DNA from 3 places in the Marinomonas sp. A3A genome. Region 2 is predicted to be linked to each of the others. Evidence: predicted binding sites of a transcription regulator. Region 2 holds the regulator's gene; each other region holds the start of a gene.
The links. Region 2 encodes LexA, which represses DNA repair genes until DNA is damaged. Its sites were predicted from a motif close to TACTGTNTANNTANACAGTA; they were not measured.
Positions count from the first base shown of each region.

Region 1: a site for LexA is predicted at 5,323-5,342, ahead of CYL31_RS02320 (PA0069 family radical SAM protein). Genes of this name have one in related genera too.
Region 3: a site for LexA is predicted at 7,166-7,185, ahead of recN (DNA repair protein RecN). Genes of this name have one in related genera too.

Region 1 is NZ_CP025532.1:517,198-525,429, reverse strand. Features, by position in the region: gene CYL31_RS02345 (ABC transporter ATP-binding protein) at 1-549, shown strand, start outside; gene CYL31_RS02340 (ABC transporter substrate-binding protein) at 574-1,557, shown strand; gene CYL31_RS02335 (FecCD family ABC transporter permease) at 1,554-2,612, shown strand; gene leuA (2-isopropylmalate synthase) at 2,733-4,409, shown strand; gene CYL31_RS02325 (AraC family transcriptional regulator) at 4,430-5,191, opposite strand; gene CYL31_RS02320 (PA0069 family radical SAM protein) at 5,357-6,475, shown strand; gene CYL31_RS02315 (methyl-accepting chemotaxis protein) at 6,565-7,881, opposite strand; gene CYL31_RS02310 (peptidase M42) at 8,066-8,232, shown strand, end outside.
Region 2 is NZ_CP025532.1:2,172,307-2,180,538, forward strand. Features, by position in the region: gene topA (type I DNA topoisomerase) at 1-2,589, shown strand, start outside; gene CYL31_RS10040 (DUF6586 family protein) at 2,586-3,056, shown strand; gene CYL31_RS10045 (hypothetical protein) at 3,059-3,325, shown strand; gene lexA (transcriptional repressor LexA) at 3,430-4,053, opposite strand; gene dinG (ATP-dependent DNA helicase DinG) at 4,123-6,246, shown strand; gene CYL31_RS10060 (DEAD/DEAH box helicase) at 6,422-7,780, shown strand; gene CYL31_RS10065 (protein adenylyltransferase SelO) at 7,809-8,232, shown strand, end outside.
Region 3 is NZ_CP025532.1:3,945,487-3,953,718, forward strand. Features, by position in the region: gene CYL31_RS18540 (glyceraldehyde-3-phosphate dehydrogenase) at 1-1,175, opposite strand, end outside; gene CYL31_RS18545 (DUF3392 family protein) at 1,438-1,767, opposite strand; gene CYL31_RS18550 (uridine kinase) at 1,802-2,362, opposite strand; gene CYL31_RS18555 (uridine kinase family protein) at 2,489-3,100, shown strand; gene dnaJ (molecular chaperone DnaJ) at 3,138-4,265, opposite strand; gene dnaK (molecular chaperone DnaK) at 4,430-6,346, opposite strand; gene grpE (nucleotide exchange factor GrpE) at 6,450-7,028, opposite strand; gene recN (DNA repair protein RecN) at 7,214-8,232, shown strand, end outside.

The DNA of each region.
Region 1 (8,232 bases), 1.7 Mb from region 2:
CAATGCGCCCAACGCATCGCGACAGTATTACAAGACACCGGCGGTGAATTTGGCCTGAGCGTTTTTGAAATGGTAGAAATCGGCCTGACGCCAAAATCTCTTGTTTGGGGTCGCTCCGAAGAAGACACGCACATTATTGAAAGCACATTGGCATTACTTGATGTGGCGCATTTGGCCGAGCGATCTTTTGATTCTTTGTCCGGCGGCGAACGCCAACGGGTGATGATAGCCCGAGCTTTGGCGCAACGTCCTGACGTATTGATTCTGGATGAGCCGACCAATCACCTCGACATCCGCCACCAGCTCGATGTTTTGGCTTTATTGTCAAAATTGCCTTGTACGCTAATCGTGTCTTTGCACGACTTGGCGCTTGCTTCAGCGTATGCCGACCGAGTGTTAGTCATGCAGGAAGGCGAAATGCAGGCCTGTGCACCACCTAGCCATGTATTTACCAAACAGCGCATAAAACAAGTATTCGATGTGGACACCATCATTGATGAGCATCCAATCACACAAAGACCCAGATTTTCTTTTTTTATTAATGATTAACGGAATGATTAACAGGACAGCCTCATGACAGCGAACAGCAAGACAATGATCAAGCGTACTTCATTACTTATCAGCGGCGCATTATTTGGCATTTTACACACAGGTTTAGCCAACGCTTCTGGCTATCCTGTGACGGTACAAAGCTGCGACCGTCAGGTTACTTTTGAAAAAGCTCCCAGAGCCGCAGTATCAAACGATGTGAACTTAACCGAGATGATGTTGGCCCTTGGCCTTCAAGATCACATGGTGGGATTTACTGGTGTTTCAGGCTGGAAAACCCTTGATCCAACGCTGCGCAATGGTATCGGCGAGTTAAAAGAACTATCACCAAAGTATCCGAGCAAAGAAGTGCTTTTAGGTGCCGATGCGGACTTTTATTTTGCTGGCTGGAACTACGGCATGCGCGTTGGTGGTGGCGTTACGCCAGACACCTTGGCACCGCTTGGCATCAAGGTTTACGAACTAACCGAAAGCTGTATTCACATCATGGACAAACCGAAAGTCTCCATGGATGACCTTTATGTGGATTTACTGAACCTAGGCCGTATTTTTGGCAAAGAAGAGCAAGCCCAACGCTTGGTAAAAGGCTATCAAGAAGATCTCGCTAATTTCCAAGCTAATCTCACTCCTCTAAAAACAGCACCGAAAGTCTTCGTTTACGATTCAGGTGAAGAGCAACCCTTCACTTCTGGACGCTTCGGCATGCCAACAGCGTTGATTGAAGCTGCTGGCGGCAAAAACATCGTCGATGACGTGCAAAAAAGCTGGACTCAAATTGGCTGGGAAGCTGTTATTGATCGAGCGCCAGAGCTAATTGTCATCGTTAACTATGGCGACGTTACCGCAGAGCAAAAGATTAATTTTTTACGCAGTAATCCCGCTTTCGAAAATATTCCAGCGGTGAAAAACAATCATTTTGTCGTTTTAGAATACGTCGAGGCCACACCAGGCCCTCGCAATATTAATGCGATTAAACGCTTAGCCGAGGCTTTTAGAACAGCGTTATGAAACCAACCAATAAAAAGCTCACCATTATGGGACGTGTTCCCTTGCCCGCTTTGTTAATCATGCTGAGCGTCTTACTGCTGTTATTAATGGGCGTGGCGATTGGTGTGGGTTCTGTGTCGATAAGCCAATCCACCGTGTGGAGCGTGATCGGCCATAAACTGTCGATTACAAATACACTGCCTAACTGGTCGATGGGACGCGAAAACATCATCTGGGCGGTGCGTTTACCAAGAACGTTGCTCGCTGCCATGGTCGGGGCAGCCTTGGCGATTGTGGGCGCGGCGTTGCAATCCGTGACTCGTAACCCTTTGGCTGATCCACATTTACTCGGTGTGTCCTCTGGTGCGGCATTAGGGGCGATTATCGCCTTGCTCCACACTGGCATGATTCTAGGTGTGGTGACCGTGCCCGTGTTTGCCTTTATCGGCGCTTTGTTAGCCATGTTTCTAGTCTTGGCGGTAGCGAACTTTTCCTCGGCACACAGTGCAGGACGTTTAATTCTAGCGGGCGTAGCGGTAGCCTTTGTGCTGACAGCCTTAGGGAATCTATTCATATTTATGGGCGATCATCGCTCATCTCATACGGTGATATTCTGGATGCTCGGCGGCTTGGGGCTTGCTCAGTGGGGACAACTTTGGTTTCCGCTGGTGACTCTCTTACTAGGTTCCAGCTATCTGATCTACAAGGCTCGTTATCTTAATGCCATGACTCTTGGCGATGAAAGCGCCAGTACCTTGGGCGTTCCTGTAGAACGGTTCCGCCTGATTGTGATTGTTGTCTGCGCGCTACTGACTGGCGCTGCCGTCGCCTTTTCCGGTGTCATCGGCTTTGTCGGACTGATGGTGCCACATATTGTGCGTTTGTTAGTGGGTGGCGATTACCGCAAAGTCTTGCCTTTATCGGCGCTGTTCGGCGCCTTATTTCTCGTCGCAGCAGACATAGCTTCAAGAATCATCATGCCACCCGAAGACATGCCAATAGGTATCCTCACCGGCCTTGTCGGCGGCATCGCTTTTGTATTCCTGATGCGACAAAAACGTAACGTCTCGTTGTAAGCTGCTTTTTGTAGATGGCGATGTCCATTTAGCGACGATAGTTGTCAATTACAGCTCAGACAGACAAAAAACTTCTCTTTAGCATAAGGATTCAACTTCTTATGCTAAAGAGAGAACATCATGCTAACCCAGCCTTCTATAAAATATCACCCTGCTCAAATTATCGATTTTCCTGCCCGCACTTGGCCTTCAAAGCAGTTGAAGACTCCCCCTCGTTGGTGCTCAACAGACTTACGCGACGGCAATCAAGCGCTTGCTAATCCGATGGATCACGCGAAGAAAATGGCTTTCTTTAAGCATTTAATTGAATGTGGCTTTAAAGAAATTGAAGTTGCCTTTCCTGCTGCGTCACAAACAGATTTTGATTTTGTTCGCTTGCTTATCGAAGGCGACCACATCCCTGATGATGTGACGATTCAAGTGATGACGCAATCTCGTGTGGATTTAATTGAACGTACAATACAGTCTCTCGTTGGCGCAAAAAAAGCCATAGTGCATATTTACAACGCCACAGCGCCCGTATTTCGTGAAGTCGTCTTTTGCCAAGACAAAACAGCAACCCTTGAATTAGCCGTGCAAGGCGTTAAACACATTCGCCAATTGTGCGAGCAAAATCCAGATACTCAGTGGACGCTTCAATATTCGCCAGAAACCTTTTGTTTTACCGAAGCAGACTTTGCCTTAGAAGTGTGCGAAGCAGTGAAAAAAACATGGCAGCCAAACCAAGAACGCCCGATGATTTTAAATTTACCAACGACAGTGGAAGTAAACACCCCCAATGTATTTGCCGATCAGATTGAGCATTTTATAACGTCTTTTTCTTCCTTAGAGAACATAACCATCAGCGTGCACCCTCACAACGACAGAGGAACAGGCGTTGCCACAGCAGAAATGGCGATACTCGCTGGCGCGCAGAGAGTCGAAGGCTGTTTATTTGGTAATGGAGAACGAACCGGAAATGTCGACCTCGTCACCTTGGCGATGAATCTTTATAGCCAAGGCGTTCATCCTAATTTGGATTTTTCAGACATACGCCGCACAGTGGAGTTGGTCGAAGAATGCAATGAACTTCCCGTTCATCCTCGGCATCCTTATGCTGGCTCATTGGCTTTTACGGCGTTTTCAGGCTCACACCAAGATGCGATCAAAAAAGGTTTTGCCGCACAAAAACTAACCTCATCGACTGTTTGGCAAATCCCTTATTTACCATTAGACCCGAAAGATATTGGCTGCTCTTATGAAGAAGTCATTCGAGTAAATAGCCAATCTGGCAAAAGCGGTGCCGCTTGGTTATTACAGGAAAATCACGGACTGTTTTTACCACACAAACTACAAATAGACTTTAGCAAAAAAGTCAAAAATCACACCGATAAAACAGGACATGAGATGCCTCTAGCCGATGTTTGGCGTTTATTCAGAGAATCCTACAGGTTGAACCCAGATGACAAAGGCCAAATGACATTAATGGATTATCGCAGCCATAGCTCAAACGGATTACAGGAAATTCGCGCCACATTACGCTATCAGGAAAAAACATGGCAACTGGTTGGCGAAGGCAAAGGATTATTGTCAGCCATGCTTGATGCGTTAAGAAAGCGTTTTAACTGGCAGATAAACATCAGTGACTTTCATGAACACACCTTAGGACAACAGACGAAAAGCAAAGCGGTGAGCTATGTTCAAATTGAGTCCGATCAGGTTCCACCAAGTTTTGGCGTTGCCATTGATGAAGATTCGACCAAGGCCTCGCTACAAGCACTAATCAACGCTTGCCATCCTTTGTACAAAGAAGCTTAGCGAGACGATAACTTTCACGTCTATTGAGATTGCAGTAAATAGTCAGTCGGTGAAACGCCGACTCGACTTTTAAACATCGCACTAAAAGCACTAGGACTATCGTAACCAATCAGAATCGCGGTATCTAAGACGCTTTTTCCGCTGGCAAGATACTCCAGAGCCAAAAGTAAACGCTTCCGCCGCAGCCATTCTGCAAATGTTAGCGACATTTCTTGCTGGAACTTTCGAGTAACAGAGCGCTCGCTTATGCCCAAAATATGAGCACCATCGGCATTTGTCCAATCATGAGCAATACGCTGACTGACATGCTCACACAAAGAAACCAAAGAGTCGGAGATTGGCAATGGCACATAGAAAGACACGCTCGATAAACGACGTAATTCGTCCAAAATCAATTCAATAATTCGCTCATCACGACCTCCTGAAACAATTTCGTTAGGAAGCTCTAACGCTTCAATAATAAGTGCCTTTAACAACATGGATACGTCAATGACAGAGCAATCATGGGGCAAATCGGCCCGAGCAAGAGGATCAATAAATAGCGTTCTAACTTTTACCAAACCGGTCATATAAAGACTGTGTTCAATTCCTGCAGGAATCCACATTCCCCGATTTGGAGGAATCACCCAACTACCCAAACGAGTCTCCACACGTATCACACCGCTTAACGTGTGAATCAGCTGTGCGCAGTTATGAGCATGGTAAGGCTCAAATTTACCGTGTTCATAATCTTGTGCGTAAGCCACAACACTATTTGGTAAATGATTGTTTTGAAACAACACGCAGCTCTCCTAGAAACCCATCGATCATTCAATCGAGTGTACCTATCAATAAGCAGATCTCAACACACTACGCGAGCAAACTTAAAACTCCACAATAACAAGCTTGCTTTATTTAAATCTAACGACCAAAATACTGTATATCAATACAGTATTTTGAGTGTTTTTATGTCTACTTCTTTTATCAATAACAGCGATCAAAAAGGCGAAAAATCTCCTTTCAATCATCCTATAAAGGGGCGCGGCACGGCCAATAATATGGCGGGGCGCTTTGCTATTACGCTGGTTGAAGTAGATGAAAACGACGAAGCTATTGCTTTGCTGGAAACATCATCGCCTAAGACTGAGGTTCGTCATGAACGTGCCAAAAGCATCATCAGTCGTAATTCCTCCCCTGACATACCTTTTCGTATGTCGGTGAACCCTTATAAAGGCTGTGAACATGGCTGTGTATATTGTTTTGCTCGACCCACTCATGCCTATTTGGATTTATCACCAGGGTTGGATTTTGAAACCAAGCTAGTTGCTAAAACCAATGCGCCGTTTTTATTTGAAGAAGAACTGGCGCATCCTAATTACCGCTGTGAACCCATTGCATTAGGGATCAATACCGACGCTTATCAGCCGATTGAGAAACTGCTGAAGATCACTCGGCAATTATTGGCAATTGCCTTGGCGCATCATCAGCCAATCTCGCTGATAACCAAAAGCACTCTAATTCTTAGAGACCTAGATTTGCTCACACAAATGGCAGAGAAAAAGCTCATTCATGTGGCGATCAGTGTGACAACACTCAATAACGATTTAAAGCGTATTTTGGAACCCAGAACGGCATCAGGGAAGACGCGTTTACAAGTGATTAAAACCTTACGCGAAGCTGGGATTCCGGTTTCGGTTCTTGTCGCGCCGGTGATTCCTTTTATCAACGATAACGAGCTAGAAGAAATCGTCGCTGCTTGCGCGGAAGTTGGCGCGCAGTCCATTAATTACATCATGTTGCGTTTGCCTCACGAGGTTGCGCCTTTGTTTTCGGATTGGCTTCACCAGCATTACCCAGAACGTGCTGAGCATGTTTTGCAGCGTATTATGGATATGCGCGATGGTAAGCTCTACAACAGCCAATTTGGCAAACGCATGACTGGCGAAGGCATCTTCGCGGATTTAATCAATCAACGATTTCACGTCGCACGACGCAAATATGGATTGGATGACAACCGATTAAGCTATCTCGATTGTCGTCATTTTGCTGTTCCACCAAAAGAAGGTGATCAGATGGCGTTGTTTTAGTTATTTAAGCCATCGGCATGATGTAAAAAATCCCCCTAAGAGCAAACTCTTAGAAGGATTTTAATGTCGAGTCTTTGTTTCAAGAACAACTATAGTTTGTTGTTAAATTGACTCACCGCATCAACGACTTGTCTTGCGCCAATTTGAATGTCATTCATTACATGACCCGCTTCAGTCGAAAGATCTAACGCTTTATGGGCTTTTTCCATACTTTGTTCGATGAGAGATACGGCTTTTTCTGTCAGGTGTTTATTCTCACCTACAACCTTGATAATTTCTTCGGTGGCCGTACTCGTCCTAGACGCGAGTTGTCTAACTTCATCAGCCACCACTGCGAAACCCCGACCTTGTTCGCCAGCTCGCGCGGCTTCGATTGCGGCATTAAGTGCAAGCAAGTTTGTTTGATCGGCAATACCGCGGATACTTTCTACCAAAGCGGCTACTTTCAATGACTGAGTATTGAGCTCGATTATTCCTTGGCTCGCATTGCCCATTTGCACTGAAAGTTCATCCATTGTCTGAATCGTCGACTCGATGACTTTTTTACCAGTAATAGCGTCCGCATCACTTTTCTTGGAGATGTCATAGGCGATCTTAGAGGTTTCAGAAATAGCGAACTCTCGATTCATTTGCTCGGTAATGACCGTCGCGAATTTAACAACTTTATATAACTCGCCACTTTCATCGTGTATTGGGTTATAAGAAGCTTCCAACCACACCGCATTTCCATGGCTATCAAAACGCTTGAAACGTTCAGAAACAAATTTGCCCGATCTAAGTTGACGCCAAAAATCTTGATATTTTGAAGACTCAACTTCTTTCGAATCACAAAACATTTTGTGGTGTTTACCAATAATTTGGCTTTTTGAATAACCCATGCTTTTCAGGAAGTTTTCATTGGCATTTAAGATAATGCCATCTAGGGTAAACTCAATCACAGCAGAAGATCGGTTCAATGCCGCCAGCATATCTTCCACTTCTTTGGACTGAGAAATCGTTCGCGTAAGCTCAGCCGAGTAAACTTCCAACAGCACGCGCCCATCTTCAACTTGTTTTTTCGGTTGAATAATCGACCTATACCATGCTTCTTGACCTTTCTTGGTCTCTAGCTGTAAAGCGCCATGCCAGTGCTTCTTCCCACTAATAGCAGCCAACATTTTTTGACAATGGTCTTTGTCTAAAGACTTGCCAAGAATGAAATCTTGAATATTTTTACCTGTTAATTCAGCTTTTTCGAAACCACAGGACTTTATGAAAAGCGAGTTTGCATCGACTATTTTTCCGTCTGATGTCATAGCGAAATACAGCATTTCCTGTCTAAGATCGGCTTGAGTCTCTTGAAAGGAAACAAGTTCTTTTTCCAATTCAGTAATTCGGGTCAATAATTTATTGTTACCAAATAACATTTACTTCTTCCTTAAGTATCTCAATTCAATTTTTATTAAAGAGTAGCGGATGTTTTACACGAACACGACATTATTTTTGTTTTAAGAAAACGACTTAGCACTATTTACACAAAAACATTATGTAAATCAGCCGATTCAGTTTATAAACAAGCTTCGACTTACCCCTTTTTTGGAACCTATTTGCATGCCTAGTGATGACTTTATCGATCTGCTCAAACTGCTTATTCGCGCGCCCAGTGTGGTTGGCGCAGAGCATTCATTTTTCCGCGTGTTACAACGCGAACTGGAAGAGCGAGGGGCAAAAGTCACTTGGTACGAAGGTTTGTTGGTTGCCCAAGGCAGCGATCCGTT
Region 2 (8,232 bases):
GCGAAAACCATCAACAAATACCTAGGTAACGACTTTATTGTCAAATCGAGTGTGGGACACATTCGTGACTTACCTTCAGGTACAACTGCCACCTCTACGCCTCAAGAGCGTGCAAAGCAAGCTGCTTTGACGCGTAAAATGAGTCCGGAAGAAAAACTTGAGTATAAAAGTAGCAAAGCGCGTAAACAGTTAATTTCTAGAATGGGAGTTGATCCAGAAAGTAACTGGAAGGCTCACTACGAAATTCTGCCGGGTAAAGAAAAGGTTGTTGATGAATTAAAGCGTTTGGCAAAAAATGCTGACACCATCTATCTCGCAACCGATTTGGATAGAGAGGGAGAGGCAATAGCATGGCATCTTCGTGAAGCCATTGGTGGTGATGATAGCCGCTACAAGCGAGTGGTATTTAACGAAATTACAAAAAAAGCCATCAAAGCAGCATTTGAAACACCATCTGAATTAGATATGGATCGGGTGAATGCTCAACAAGCTCGTCGTTTCTTAGACCGAGTGGTTGGCTTTATGGTGTCACCGCTACTTTGGTCAAAAGTGGCGAGAGGTTTATCAGCTGGCCGAGTTCAATCGGTTGCTGTGCGATTAATTGTCGAGCGCGAAAAAGAGATTCGTGCGTTTATTCCTGATGAGTTCTGGGAATTGGATGCAATGCTTGCGACGCCATCGAAAGAAGTTATTAAATTCGAGGCTGCAAAATACCAAGATAAAGAATATCGACCCGTTAACAAAGCGCAATCTGATGAGCATGTTGCTCGTTTAAATGATGCGAAATACCTAGTTAGTAGTCGAGAGGACAAGCCAACAAGCAGCAAGCCATCTGCGCCGTTCATTACTTCTACGTTACAACAAGCGGCAAGCACTCGCTTGGGCTATGGTGTTAAGAAGACCATGATGCTTGCTCAGCGCCTGTATGAAGGTGGTTATATCACTTACATGCGTACTGACTCGACCAATTTAAGTGTTGATGCGGTAGAGGCGTTGAGAGGCTATATTCTTTCCAACTTTGGTGAGGCTTATTTACCAGCTGATCCTATTCGTTACAGTAGCAAAGAAGGCGCTCAAGAAGCGCATGAAGCCATTCGGCCTTCTGATGTGAATGTGCGTGTGGATGATTTACTTGGCATGGAAAAAGACGCGCATCGCTTGTACGATCTGATTCGTAGCCAATTTATGGCCTGCCAAATGACGCCTGCGGAATACACCTCTACAACTATTACTGTGACCAGTGGTGAATACGAGTTTAAAGCCAAGGGACGTATTTTGCGCTTTGATGGTTATACTCGCGCTATGCAGACGGTTGCTAAAAAAGGCGAAGATAATATTTTGCCAGACGTGGGGCAGGGTGAATATCTGGCGCTTAAAGAGTTATTGCCTGAGCAGCATTTTACTAAACCTGTAGCACGTTTTAGTGAAGCAAGTTTGGTTAAAGAGCTTGAAAAGCGCGGAATTGGCCGCCCATCAACTTATGCCTCTATCATTTCTACGATCCAAGATCGTGGTTATGTGCGTGTTGAAAATCGTCGTTTTTATGCTGAAAAAATGGGTGATATCGTTACTGAGCGCTTGGTCGATAGCTTTAATTCTTTGATGAATTTCAGTTTTACGGCTCAAATGGAAGAGCAGCTAGATGATATTGCTCAAGGTAATAAAGATTGGATTAAAACGCTTAATGCGTTTTATAAAGATTTTAGCTCGGTGTTAGCTAAAGCAGAATCGCCAGAAGGCGGCATGATGCTAAATGAGCCAACGCCAACAGACATAGAATGCCCAACCTGCTCTCGACCAATGCAGATCCGTACTGCGAGTACAGGTGTGTTCATGTCTTGTTCTGGTTATGCCTTGCCTCCAAAAGAGCGTTGCAAAGCAACCATCAACTTGACTCGTGGTGATGAAGCGATTGCCGTAGATGATGAAGAAGGCGAATCTAAAGCGCTTATTAATAAGCATCGATGCAAAATTTGTGGCTCGGCCATGGATAGCTATTTAATGGATGAGCATCGTAAACTTCATGTTTGTGGTAATAATCCGGCTTGTTCTGGTTACGAAGTAGAAACTGGTGTCTTTAAAATTAAAGGCTATGATGGCCCGACTCTTGAGTGCGATAAGTGTGGATCAGAAATGCAGCTTAAAACTGGCCGTTTTGGTAAGTACTTTGGCTGTACTAACGATGAGTGTAAAAATACTCGTAAGTTACTGAAGAGTGGTGAAGCTGCGCCACCGAAGATGGATCCAGTACCAATGCCCGATCTTGCTTGTCAAAAAGTAGAAGATCACTATGTGCTTCGTGACGGTGCAACGGGTTTGTTTTTGGCGGCAAGTCAATTTCCACGTAAACGCGAAACTCGTGCACCGTTGGTTGAAGAATTGCTCCCATACATGGATCAAATAGATCCTAAGTATCATTTTTTTGCAAAAGCGCCTAAAAAAGATTCTGAAGGTCGCCCAGCCATCATTCGATATAGCCGTAAGACGAAAGAGCAATATGTCATGACGGAAGAAGAAGGCAAGCCAACAGGTTGGAAGGCATTTTATGTTGGCTCTAAATGGGTGATTGAGGAAGGTAAGAAAAAATGAGCGGAGCCAGTTTAGCTAGCTTAACCAATCAAAAACTCGATACGGCAAGACGCTTTATTAAGCAGAGTCAAGACAGTGATGAGGCATGGTTAAAAGTCGGGCTGGAAAGCTCGGCTATTTTTCAGTTAAGAAGTGCTCTTAATGGTTTGCTGAAAGAAGTCACTGCCGCTTATTCGTTATCTGGGTCGCTGGATGTTGTTAAGTTATTGGTTGAGTCAGAAGATAAGCAAATTGTTATTCCTGTATTGGCAGAGTTGGCGGACTTGTCTTCGCGAACAGATTCCTGGTGTTCTCAGTTGAATCAAGCGTATTTGGTTCAGTTTGAATGCCGTTCTTCTATGTCATCAGTGGTACAAAGTGACAATCTGATTGGCCGTGGAAGTGATGCGGGTGCGTCTGTGAGTTTCTATTTGACCAAGTTGGTCGAATTGGTATTACGTTTTAGAGAAGAGTCATCAGAGTATTGAATATGAAAGAGTCCTACCTAGAAATTGTTGAGCTGGATAATGGCGATATTGTGCTGCGTCCAGCCAGTGAAGATGGTGAGGAAACCGTTCCATTAGCAACATTGCAGATTTCAGATGATACTCGATCTTATTTAAAAGACCGTTACTTTGAGTTGGCAAAATGTATGTTCCATGCGGGCATTGATTTTGTATATTCAGATGATTCGTTTTTTGATGAAGATTCAGAGTATATTGATGACGAAGATTTCCGTCCTAAGATTTTGCACTAAATCATCTTTGATGATGTCGATGGAATGAAGTATGAACTGAAATAAAAAAGCGAAGCCTAAGCTTCGCTTTTTTATTTACAAGGTGCGGATTTGGAGGGTCTTACTTAAAGCCCTTGACGAATCACACCAACAGATAAACCTTCAATGGCGAACTCTTCGCTTTCAAGGTCGACAATGATGTCGTTGAATTCTTCATTCTCTGGAATTAGTCGAACGATACTGCCTTTTTGCTCGAAGCGTTTAACCGTTACTTCGTCACCAATACGGGCCACGACAATTTGGCCGTTGCGCACTGTGGTGGTTTTATGGACGGCTAATAGGTCTCCTTCCATGATTCCGATGTCTTTCATGCTGGTTCCCGAGACAGACAAGAAGTAATCGGCTTGTGGAGAGAACATGTTTGCAGGGATGTTCACATGGGAAGCAATGTTTTCCTGAGCTAAAATAGGGTAACCTGCAGCGACTTTGCCGATAACAGGTAAGCCAAGGTCCGCTGTTGGGTCGTCATTTGAAGCACGATCAATTAAGCGTATTCCCCTTGATGCGCCAGACAGCATCTCTATTGCACCTTTTTTACTTAAGGCCTTTAGATGCTCTTCGGCGGCGTTAGGAGATTTAAACCCAAGCCGGCGCGCTATTTCTGCTCTAGTCGGTGGAAAACCTGTTTCACTAATAAATTCGCGAATGGTTTCTAGTACGTCAGATTGTCTTTTGGTTAATTTAATCATAGGTTATCTGGTTGTTTATACAGTTACTGTTATTATATACAGCATTCCTAACTATACTCAATGATATAAATGCTTTCAGACGAACTAAAAAAACAGATTCAACTTGCATACCGAGCATCTTTAGATGCGAAGTCCCATAAACCAAGGGCTGGACAGCGCCAGATGATTGGTGCGATCGCTCGAACCTTGGGTAACATTAAGCAAGGCTCGGAAGGTGAGCGCCTTGAAGAGAAGCATGTTGCCGTTATCGAGGCTGGAACAGGCACGGGTAAAACCTTGTCTTATTGTCTTGCGGCGATTCCTATCGCAAAAGCCCGTGGTCTCAAATTAATTATTTCTACTGCAACTGTGGCGCTTCAAGAGCAGATTTTGCATAAAGAATTGCCTGATTTGCTTGAGCATACAGAGCTGACTTTTAAATACACTCTTGCGAAAGGGCGAGGGCGTTATTTATGCTTGAATAATCTTGAGGGGTTTCTGAGCTCAGAAGAGCAGTCAATGGACGATATGTTTGCTGGGCTTTTTGAGCAACATCTACATTCAGATGATATCAATACGGTTCTATATCAAGAAATGGACGCAGCTTTGCAAAAAGGCGATTGGGACGGTGATAAAGATAATTGGGCTGGCATCGTTCGAGATCAAGATTGGCGTCGCTTAACCACAGATCATCAGCAATGCACCAATCGTAATTGTGCTAATTATTCGGCTTGTCCATTTTTTAAAGCGCGTGCTGAGATTGAAGTGGCCGATGTGATCGTTGCCAACCACGATTTGGTGTTGGCTGATTTGTCATTGGGCGGCGGTGCAATACTGACACCACCAAAAGAAACCATCTATGTTTTTGATGAGGGTCATCATCTTCCTGATAAAGCGATAGGGCACTTTCGTCATGAAGTTCGTTTGCAGCAAAGCATTACTTGGTTGCGTCAGTTGGAAAAAAATCTGGTTAATTTGAAGCAAGAGCTAACAGACGATGTTAGTTTAACGGGGCAGTTATTATTAAAAATCCCTCAGCAAATCCAAAGCATTGTTAACTTCATCCAATACGCACAGCAAGGTTTAGCTCCTTATATTCAGGGCTTGGGCTTGGACCAAGAAAATAATCAACACCGATTTGAATTCGGTCAGATTCCAGATGAGCTGCGTCAGTTGTCTTATAGTTTGCAAACGTCTTATCAAAAATTATTCAACAATATTGAAAGCATCCAAGACGAATGTAAAAAGACTAAGCAAAATGAAGGGATGGGCGTGACACCTGAAACAGCGGAAACTTGGCAACCAATTTTGGGTGTCATTCTTGGTCGTTTAGAACAATGCATTGGGCTATGGCGTTTGTATTCTACCGTTGATGATCAGAACTACCCTCCTAATGCTCGTTGGTTGGTGTTATCTGGTCAAGGGATGGAGCAAGATATTGAACTCGGTGGTTCTCCTATTCTTGCGGCGAACACATTAAAGCAGCAATTGTGGGATAAATGTTTCGGTGCTGTTGTTACGTCTGCTACGTTGACGGCGTTGAATCAATTTCATCGTTTTAATATGCGCTCAGGTGTGCCTCGCGAGAGCGAATATCTGCGCGTTATTAGTCCGTTTAATTTTCAAGAAAATGGTCTTTTAGTGGTTCCAGATATGGAGAATGAACCTAATAGAGTAGAGCAACATACCGCCGAAATTGTTGCTTATTTAGATAAGCATGTTAATACGGAAAAGGGCAGTTTGGTGTTGTTTTCGTCTCGACGTCAGATGGAAGAAGTGGCTCAGTCTGTGTCTGCTGGTTTGCAAGAAATACTCTTGATGCAAGGTGAGCAATCTAAACGAGTTATTTTAGATTCGCATAAGTCTCGTATCGATGACGGAAAGGGGAGTTTGCTGCTAGGTTTAGCCAGCTTTGCCGAAGGTGTGGATTTGCCAGGTGATTATTTGACCTGCGTGTATATCGCCAAGATTCCTTTTGCGGTACCAGATGATCCCGTTGAAGCGACACTCGCTGAATGGATTCAGAAGCGTGGTGGTAATCCATTTATGGAGATAACCATACCGGATGCCTCTTTACGCTTAGTGCAGGCGACTGGACGGTTACTGAGAAGCGAGAAAGACACGGGTGAAATACATATTTTGGACAAGCGCTTGCGGACTAAACGTTATGGTTTGCAGTTAATTAATAGCTTGCCGCCGTATAACTATCAGTAGCTTTGGAAGGTGCAAATAACAGATTTTTATCCACATGCTGAGATAAGATGTCTTATTCGTACCTTCTCTAGGTTCAACAAAGCGTAAGCAAGGGGTGATAAAGCTTTACCAATTAGGTACACTCCTTGCAAAGATTATTAACCTCAAAACACAATAGAAGCGTATAGATTCCAATATGGAAAACCAAACTCAAGAAGCACCATCAGAAACCACAGCAAAACCAAAACGTACACGTCGCCCAAATAAGCGTCCAAGAAATAATGATGATAGTCCTGCAAGTGTTCAAGCTAATACACAAGTAAGTAATGAGACAAAGCCTGCAGGGAATGCAAACTCTAAAATTTGGTCCATAGAAGATTTTCCTGTTGCTGATGTTGAAGGCAAGATGCGCTTCCACGACTTAAATCTTCCTGATCGAGTGATTAAGTCTATTGCTGAAATGGGGTTTGAATATTGCAGTGAAATCCAAGCTGAAACCTTGCCAATGACATTATTAGGTTATGACATTATTGGTCAGGCTCAAACCGGTACAGGTAAAACAGCTGCTTTCTTAATTGCGATGATCAGTGATTTTCTTGATTATCCTCTTGAAGAAAAACGAGCGAATAATTTTGCACGTGGTCTGATTATCGCACCAACTCGTGAATTGGCGATACAAATCGCTGACGAGGCAGTCAAGCTAACGTCGAACTGTCATTTGAATGTTGTGACTTTAGTTGGCGGCTTGAGTTATGAAAAACAAAAGATCGCATTAGAAACTGAAAATGTTGATATTTTGGTTGCCACACCGGGTCGTTTGTTAGATTTTGCCCGCAGTCGCAAAGTGCAACTGGGTAAAGTGGAGTGCTTGGTGTTAGATGAAGCTGACCGCATGTTGTCTATGGGTTTTATTCCAGATGTAAAAAGCATTATTCGTATGACTCCGCATAAAGAAATAAGACAGACGATGTTGTTTAGTGCGACTTTTCCGAAAGATATTCAAGCACTGGCACAACAATGGACTTACTTCCCTAAAGAAGTGTCTGTTGTCCCAAAAGAAGCGACAAACCAAAATATTGATCAGGTTATTTATACTGTAGAAGCAGATCAGAAATGGCCAGTATTGCAACAGTTGATCGAAAAAAATGGCGGCCAACGCACTATTATTTTTGCTAACCGCCGTGATGAAACTCGTGATCTTTATGAGCGTTTACGCAAAGCTAATATTAATTGTGCGATATTGTCTGGCGAAGTTGCGCAAGATAAACGTGTGAAAACCTTGGCAAACTTCAAAGAAGGTATTATCCAAGTTCTTGTGGCAACGGACGTTGCTGGACGTGGTATACACGTAGACAACGTTGAATTAGTTGTAAACTATTCGTTACCTGAAGACCCAGAAGATTATGTGCATCGTATCGGCCGTACTGGTCGTGGTGGTGAAACGGGTAAATCTGTGAGTTTTGCCAGTGAAGACGATGCTTTCATGATTCCTGAAATCGAAAGAGTCGTTGGTGAGAGCATCCGCTGTGAGTACATGGTTGATACATCTCTATAAATATCGCTTAATTTTTAAGTGAGATAAGATGAATTTAGAACACCATTTTGCAAGTTTGGGTGAGGCATTTTCTTCGAAAACCCTTATCCAGCCACTTCTAGAGCAGCGATTGGTTGAATTTAACCAATCGCTCGCTACTTTTCTGTCTATTAATATTAAGTCTACCGAAACTAAACGCCTTTTGAGTGGCGAAGAGACTTTGCCTTCTAGCATAAGTATGGTCTACGCGGGTCACCAGTTTGGTGGCTTTTCACCTCAATTGGGTGATGGCCGTGGTGTATTGTTGGGGGAAGTTCGTGGTCAAGATGGCCTTTTGTATGATTTGCATATGAAAGGAGCTGGGCCTACGCCTTATTCTCGACGCGGGGATGGTCGGGCTGTTTTGCGTTCTTGCATTCGTGAGTATTTGGCCAGTGAGGCAATGACTGCTCTATCGGTGCCTTCTTCTCGTG
Region 3 (8,232 bases), 1.8 Mb from region 2:
GCATCACATTCTTCACTGTAACCAATCTGACCTGTTAATTCAGCGCTATTTGATGCAGATTTTAACAACTGGTTAATGGCTTCAACCGACGCTGCAGACTTCAAATTCAGACTCAAAACAGCGATAGAAACGTTGATAACAGGAACTCGGATTGCGCTGCCACTCAACTTACCTTCTAAAGAAGGAATCGCTTTTGATACTGCTTTTGCTGCACCCGTTTCAGTCATTACCATGTTCATGCCCGCAGCACGACCACGGCGATCACCTTTATGGATATTATCGATTAGGTTTTGGTCATTCGTGTAAGCATGAACAGTTTCTACGTGACCAGACTCAATGCCGAATGTTTTTTCTAGTACTGACAAAATAGGTGTAATCGCGTTTGTCGTACAAGAGGCAGCAGAAACAATACGATCAGCGTCTGTTACATCATTATCGTTTACACCAAAAACGATGTTTTTCATTTCTTTACCAGGAGCCGTTAGGACAACACGCTCAATGCCTGGACGATTCAAGTGAACACTCAAACCGTCATGATCGCGCCAGCGCCCTGTGTTATCAACAAGCAAAGCGTTGTTAATACCATGGGCTTGGTAATCAACTTCAGCAGGATCAGAAGCATAAATCACTTTAACTGGCGAACCATTGATGATCAGAGCTTGATTCTCTTCATCCACTTTTACTAAACCGTCATATACACCATGAACAGAATCGTACTTCAGCAAGCTAGCACGTTTAGAAAGGTCGTTGTCGCACGCTTTACGTACCACAATCGCTGCCAATGCCATGCCTGGAGTGGTATGACCAAGTGTACACATACGACGTGCAAGCAAACGACCAATACGACCAAATCCGTATAAGACAACCGGCGTTTCAGTACCATCATTTGGCTGAGCAGCCAATACAGATTCAACATCCGCTTCAGCAATCAAAGACTCTAGTTCTACAACGGTATGAGCGGTATCACTTGCCAACACTTGCTCTAACACTTGATAAACTTGGACAAGGTCTAATTCAGGATGCTGATCAAACGCAGCCATTAACCCAGTTACAGAATCCGCCATCAAGGTGTTTCCTGCCAACTGAACTTTTACCGCTTTTTCACGACCAAGTTTACCTAAAAGAGGAATCATAGATTCTGCTTGTGAAAGTGCTTGTAACCAAGTGCTTGTCATTTTCTGCCCCCGAAAAAAGACTCTGTTGTATCAATATGAGCGCAGTCTAACGGCAGATCAGGACAAAAACAAATTGTAAGAAGACTACAAAAAACCTTTAAAATCGGGCATTTAGAGTATTTTTTTATAGAAATAACGAAATAAAAAAGAAGGTCTAGAAACTTTACTACATAATCACACAAATACTCGAAGGATCTACGTAAATAGCATGATTATGTTGTAATTTGGCAACGAAACCTGACAGGAAATTTCATGAATTATTTTATAAATGACGCTTTCTTTCAGCTAAAACGCCCAAAAGACAGAAGCAAAATACAATCAGCGCTGGACGATAAACCAAATCCACTCGGGTAATCCCCCAATAAACTAATGGCTGACCCCATAAGGTTAAGAGCCCATAACCAAAAGTACACATCAAAATAAACGCTATTACTCGAGCAAGAAACACCCAAGAAGATACCAAGTTTTTAAGAAAGCCATTCACCTTATCCCCATAAACCACCAAACAGGTCGCTACCAAAGCTAAAGAGATATCCTGAAGATAAGGCTGGAGAAAGTGCGCAAAACGAAGATTGAGATCAAGAATAAACATAAATAATTAACTACACGATAAACAAACTAGAGGATTATTGATTTTTACGAGACAAGGCCTCAACATCAATTTGACCAGAACGAGTCGCCACTTTTGGATTTTCATCAACGTACATAAGAGATACGTCATAAGTCGTATTATGAAGCTCAATCATGGTGCCATCTTGAAACAACCATTTTGAACGTCCAATACCATTATTAAGAAAACCTTCACTAGGCTTACCGTATTTTCGCGCAAGCAACTCCCCTAGCGCCTTACGCTTTTCACTGCTCTCCACAACCCCAGATAACAGCGCCTGACGAACATAGCCCGACCCGTTTGAATAAATTGTCGCACTGGTTACACCCAAAATACCTTCAGGCCCTAAACTATAACTTACTACACCATCTTTATAAGATGGATAGCTATGCATCCCCATACTATTAAGCTGCTTCTCTAGCCGAGATACGCTTAAATCATTCAATGGCAAACCAAACAATTCCGCTATATTAGATCGCGCAGGAACGCTACTCTCTTCAGCCTTAGCTAACGTCGCAGCCCCCATGGAAAGACCAAAAATAAATATAATCAACGCTGAGGCAACTTTAGTAGGCATTAATCCTTCCTTTGAGATGTCATGCACTAGTTTGACGGGCAAAAATGATCAAACCTGATATATAATACAACATTATAAACTCCTTAAACTCAAGGAGCATCAAAACTTTATTTTCTGAGGTAATACATGGCTCTTGTTATTGGCATCACAGGCGTTTCCGGCAGCGGAAAAAGCCGACTTTGTTCTTTATTAGCGGAAGGTCAAGGTGACAAAATCACCGTCCTATGCCAAGACAGTTTCTACAATGGATGCGGCAGTATTGATCCAGACGTTTATAACTTTGACGATCTAAGCTCACTAGATATTGAAAGCCTCACTCTAGCGATTCATAACTGCAAAAACCGCCAGCAGCCTAATGAAATTCCAGTTTACGATCATTCGCAACACAGACGCATTGGCTACCGCAATCTAGATCCAACACATGTCGTTCTCGTGGAAGGTCACATGATGTTCCAGGATCCAGGTATTCGCGATGCGGTTGATTACCTTCTATATGTCGATACCGATATGGACATTGCCATTGTGCGACGCTTGAAACGCGACATTGCAGAACGCGGACGTGACGTCAATGAAGTCACCAGCCGCTACATGCGTCATGTACGTCAAGCATCACTAAAAACCATCGATATTCGTAACAAAGCAGATTTCATTATTCCGAACAATAAAAGCTTCACCAATGCCGCGAGTTTATTACGCAACCACATTGATTACTTACTAAAAGAAAAAGGCGCCAAATAGGCGCCTTTTTCTTTTATATTGCCGAAACAACAAAGTTTTATTTCTTAATATCGTCAAAGAAGCGCTTCACACCATCAAACCAGCTTTTCTGCTTAGGTGAATGATCAGTTCCTTCACCCATACTTTCAGCCAATTCAGTGAACAATTCTTTTTGGCGAGAAGTCAGATTTACTGGCGTTTCAACAACAACCTTGCAAATCAAATCACCTACTGGACCGCCACGAACAGGCTTCACACCTTTATTACGCAGGCGGAACAACTTGCCAGACTGACATTCTGCAGTCACTTTCAAACGCACACGACCATCTAGGGTCGGCACATCAATTTCGCCACCTAATGCCGCTGTTGTGAAGCTAATTGGCACTTCACAATAGAGGTTAGCGCCATCGCGCTCAAAAATGCTGTGCGGTTTAACAGAGACTTGAACAAACAAATCGCCCGCTGGACCGCCATGAGTTCCTGCCTCACCCTCACCAGACAAACGAATACGATCGCCTGTATCTACGCCAGCAGGAATTTTTACATTAAGCGTTTTGTATTCTTGAACACGACCTTGGCCATGACAATCTCTACAAGGATCACTGATCACTTGACCAGCACCGTGACATTCTGGACAAGCCTGCTGAACCGAGAAGAAGCCTTGTGACATACGTACTTGACCAGCACCGCCACAGGTTCCACATGTCTTAGGTGTTGAACCTTTCTTAGCACCAGAGCCATCACAGGTATTACAGTTCACCAAAGTTGGAATGCGGATTTTTTCTTCACATCCCCAAACGGCTTGCTCAAGGTCAAGCTCTAAAGTGTAACGTAAATCGGAACCGCGACGAGTTCGGCTTTGACCGCCACCACCACCGCCAAAAATATCACCGAATACATCACCAAAAATATCACTAAAACCACCAGCTCCAGCACCGCCGCCATAGCCACCTGCTTGACCATTTACGCCGTCATGACCGAATCGGTCGTAGGCTGCGCGCTTGTCATCAGAAGACAGTATTTCATAGGCTTCAGCCAGCTCTTTGAATTTATCAAGTGCTTCTGGATTGTCTGGGTTCTTATCTGGGTGGTACTTATTCGCCAAAGAACGATAAGCTTTTTTAATGTCTTTCTTATCCGCGTCTTTGGCCACCCCAAGAACGTCGTAATAGTCTCTTTTGCTCATCGCAAGCATTCCTGAATTGAAAAGTCTGAATTAAAAAGTCTAAATCTAAAAAAACTAAATTTTAAAAATCGTCAATCTTATATTTTGCAAATAGCAAAGCACGGTCTAAAACCGTGCTCGCTATAAACAACCCCATTATTAATGGGAAAATAAGTGCTTAGCGCTTATTTTTTATCTTCTTTCACTTCCTCGAATTCTGCGTCAACCGCATCATCCTGAGATTTAGCTTGCTCACCTTCAGCTGGTTGTGCACCAGCAGCGTCAGCTTCTGCATACATCTTCTGAGCCAAAGTACCAGATGCTTGAGTCAACGCATTGGTTTTCTCTTCAATCTTCTCTTTGTCGTTAGACGTTAGCGCTTCTTCAAGTTCAGTGATCGCAGTTTCAATCGCTTCTTTCTCTTCAGCCGTTGCTTTATCGCCAGCATCAGTCAAGGTTTTACGAGTTGCGTGGATCATGCCGTCAGCAGTGTTGCGAACCTGTACAAGCTCTTCGAACTTACGGTCTTCTTCCGCATTCGCTTCAGCGTCTTGAACCATTTTTTCAACTTCTTCATCGCTCAAACCAGAAGAAGATTTGATAACGATAGATTGTTCTTTACCAGTCGCCTTGTCTTTCGCAGACACACTCAAGATACCGTTGGCATCAATGTCAAAGCTTACTTCGATTTGTGGCACACCACGTGGAGCTGGTGGAATGTCAGCCAAGTCGAAACGACCTAGAGATTTGTTCTGAGACGCTTGTTTACGCTCACCCTGCAATGCGTGGATAGTTACCGCATTTTGATTGTCTTCTGCTGTAGAGAAAGTCTGAGATTTCTTAGTAGGAATCGTCGTGTTTTTCTCGATCAATGCTGTCATAACACCACCCATTGTCTCGATACCTAGAGACAGTGGAGTAACGTCTAGAAGAAGAACGTCTTTCACATCACCAGAAAGTACCGCACCTTGGATAGACGCACCGATTGCAACCGCTTCATCTGGGTTCACGTCTTTACGTGGCTCTTTACCGAAGAATTCAGTTACTTTCGCTTGAACTAGTGGCATACGAGTCTGACCGCCGACCAAGATAACTTCGTCGATATCAGAAGCAGTCAAATCAGCATCTTTCAATGCTTGACGGCAAGGCTCAAGAGATTTCAATACTAGCTCTTCAACCAAAGACTCCAACTTAGAACGAGTCAATTTTACGTTCAAGTGTTTAGGCCCAGTCGCATCTGCAGTGATGTAAGGCAAGTTAACTTCTGTTTGAGAAGAAGAAGACAACTCAACTTTCGCTTTCTCACCGGCTTCTTTCAAACGTTGTAGCGCTAGTGGATCATTGTGTAGATCGATGCCAGACTGTTTTTTGAATTCAGCTGCCAAGTATTCGATAACACGCATATCGAAATCTTCACCACCTAGGAAAGTATCACCGTTTGTAGACAATACTTCGAATTGTTTCTCGCCATCTACGTCAGCGATTTCGATGATAGAAATATCGAATGTACCACCACCAAGGTCATAAACCGCGATAGTAGAGTCGCCAGAGCTCTTGTCTAGGCCGTAAGCCAAGGCAGCCGCTGTTGGCTCGTTGATAATACGCTTAACTTCTAGACCAGCGATTTTACCCGCATCTTTCGTTGCTTGACGCTGAGAGTCGTTGAAGTAAGCAGGAACAGTAATAACCGCTTCTGTTACTTTCTCGCCTAGGTAGTCTTCTGCTGTTTTCTTCATTTTCTTAAGAACTTCAGCAGAGATTTGTGGTGGCGCTTTTTTGTCGCCTTTTACTTCTACCCACGCATCGCCATTATCTGCAGCAATAATTTTGTAAGGCACCATAGAGATGTCTTTTTGAACCACGTCGTCTTTAAATTTACGACCGATCAAACGCTTAACCGCGAACAAAGTATTTGTTGGGTTTGTTACCGCTTGACGTTTAGCTGATTGACCAACCAGTACTTCGCCATCTTCCGCAAATGCGACAATGGAAGGTGTGGTGCGATCACCTTCAGCGTTTTCAATAACGCGAGCTTTTTCGCCATCCAATACGGCAACACAAGAGTTCGTTGTACCTAAGTCAATACCAATGATTCTACCCATGGTTTGTATCTCCAATAAATTCGTTTATGACGATGATAATTCTGTATTTGGGTACGCTTAAAAGTATTTCAAGCGTCCAGTGTCAAAAAAATGACAGTATTTTTTAAGCTGCGCTTGAAACCACTACCATTGCAGGACGTAATAAGCGGCCATTAATGGTGTAACCCTTCTGCACAACATCCATAACGGTGTTCGCTTCTAGTTCAGGGTTTGGCACCATAGTGATGGCTTGATGCAACTCAGGGTTGAATGGTTCGCCATGTGGATCAACCACTTTCACCTCAAAACGAGCCAAAGTCTCAAGCAAATCTTTTAGCGTTAGCTCAACACCTTCACGTACAGGGTCAGATTCACCTGTGTCTGGCGCAGAAGCCAAAGCACGCTCTAGATTGTCCGCCACGTTCACAATGGATTTAGCAAACTTTTCTAAACCAAATTTGTGCGCTTTCTCGACATCTTGTTCTGCACGACGACGTACGTTTTGAGCATCTGCATGAGCGCGAAGTGCCGCTTCTTTATACTGAGCGACTTCTTCCAATGCTTTTGCAAGCTCATCATTTGCAGTAACTTCTTCTAAAGTCTCTACTTCAGGCTCTAAAAGTTCTTCTACTGTTTCGTTTTGCGTTTCGCTTTTCAAATCATGCTCCGCGTCTAGATTAGGATTTTTTTGCTGCTCACTCATTTTCAACTCCAAATAACAGAAACAATGCTTCCTATGTGCAGGGTATATGGGGTCAGCTTTTGACCTTTCAACACTAAAGCCGCATTAATTTCATGGGAATTAAATTTACTAACTAGACTTGTCAAAAAACAACCAAGTACTGTATAAATAACCATATAAATATTTTCTCTTTCTTGGAGCACTCTATGCTGACCAGCATCGCTATTTCCAACTTCGCCATTGTTGAATCTCTAGAATTAGAATTCAAAAAAGGCATGACCGTGATTTCAGGTGAAACAGGGGCAGGTAAATCCATCATGGTGGATGCCTTGTCACTTTGTTTAGGTGATCGTACCGATGCCGCTGTCGTAAGACATGGGCAAAAAAAAGCCGACATCAGCGCCAGCTTCGATATTCAACACTATCCACACGTACACAAATGGCTGGAAGAAAGAGATTTAGAACACGATCAACATTGTATATTGCGCCGTGTTATCAGCAAAGAAGGTCGCTCCAAGGCTTACATCAATGGTCGCCCTTGCACATTAAGCGATCTAAAAGACGTTGGCAGTCAGCTGGTTGATATCCACGGACAGCACGAACACCAATCGTTACTTAAAAAGAACGCCCAAAGACAACAACTCGACGAGTATGGACGTCTGACTGACTTGAGTAAAAAAGTCAGTCAGCAATATTCAATATGGCGACAACTCAAAGAAGAACTGTCTGCTCAGCAGAATCGCTCCTCGGAACAAGATGCCAAGATCCAGCTACTATCTTACCAAGCACAAGAGCTACAACAGCTTGATCTAAAAGAAGGCGAAATCGAAGAGTTAGAAAACGAGCAAGCTTTCTTGTCGAACATTGCCGACTCACAATTTAAAGCCTATCAAGCCAGCGGTATTTTGATCGACAGCGACGAAGGCAATGTTTGCTCTTTATTACACCAAGCAATCAATAGCGCTAGCCAAATTCGTCCAGCCACCAAAGAATTGGAAAATGCATTAGAAATGATGAATGTCGCTTTAATACAGGCACAGGAAGCGGCCGACAGCCTACATCATTATCAAGACACGCTAGAACAAAATCCCGAGCGCCTCATGGATATAGAGCAACGCTTATCGGACATTTATGATACGGCTCGCAAGCACCGAACCTTGCCAGAAGGCCTTTTATCCTTACGAGAGAGTGTCGAAGCAGAACTAGACAGCTTACAAGGTAGTGA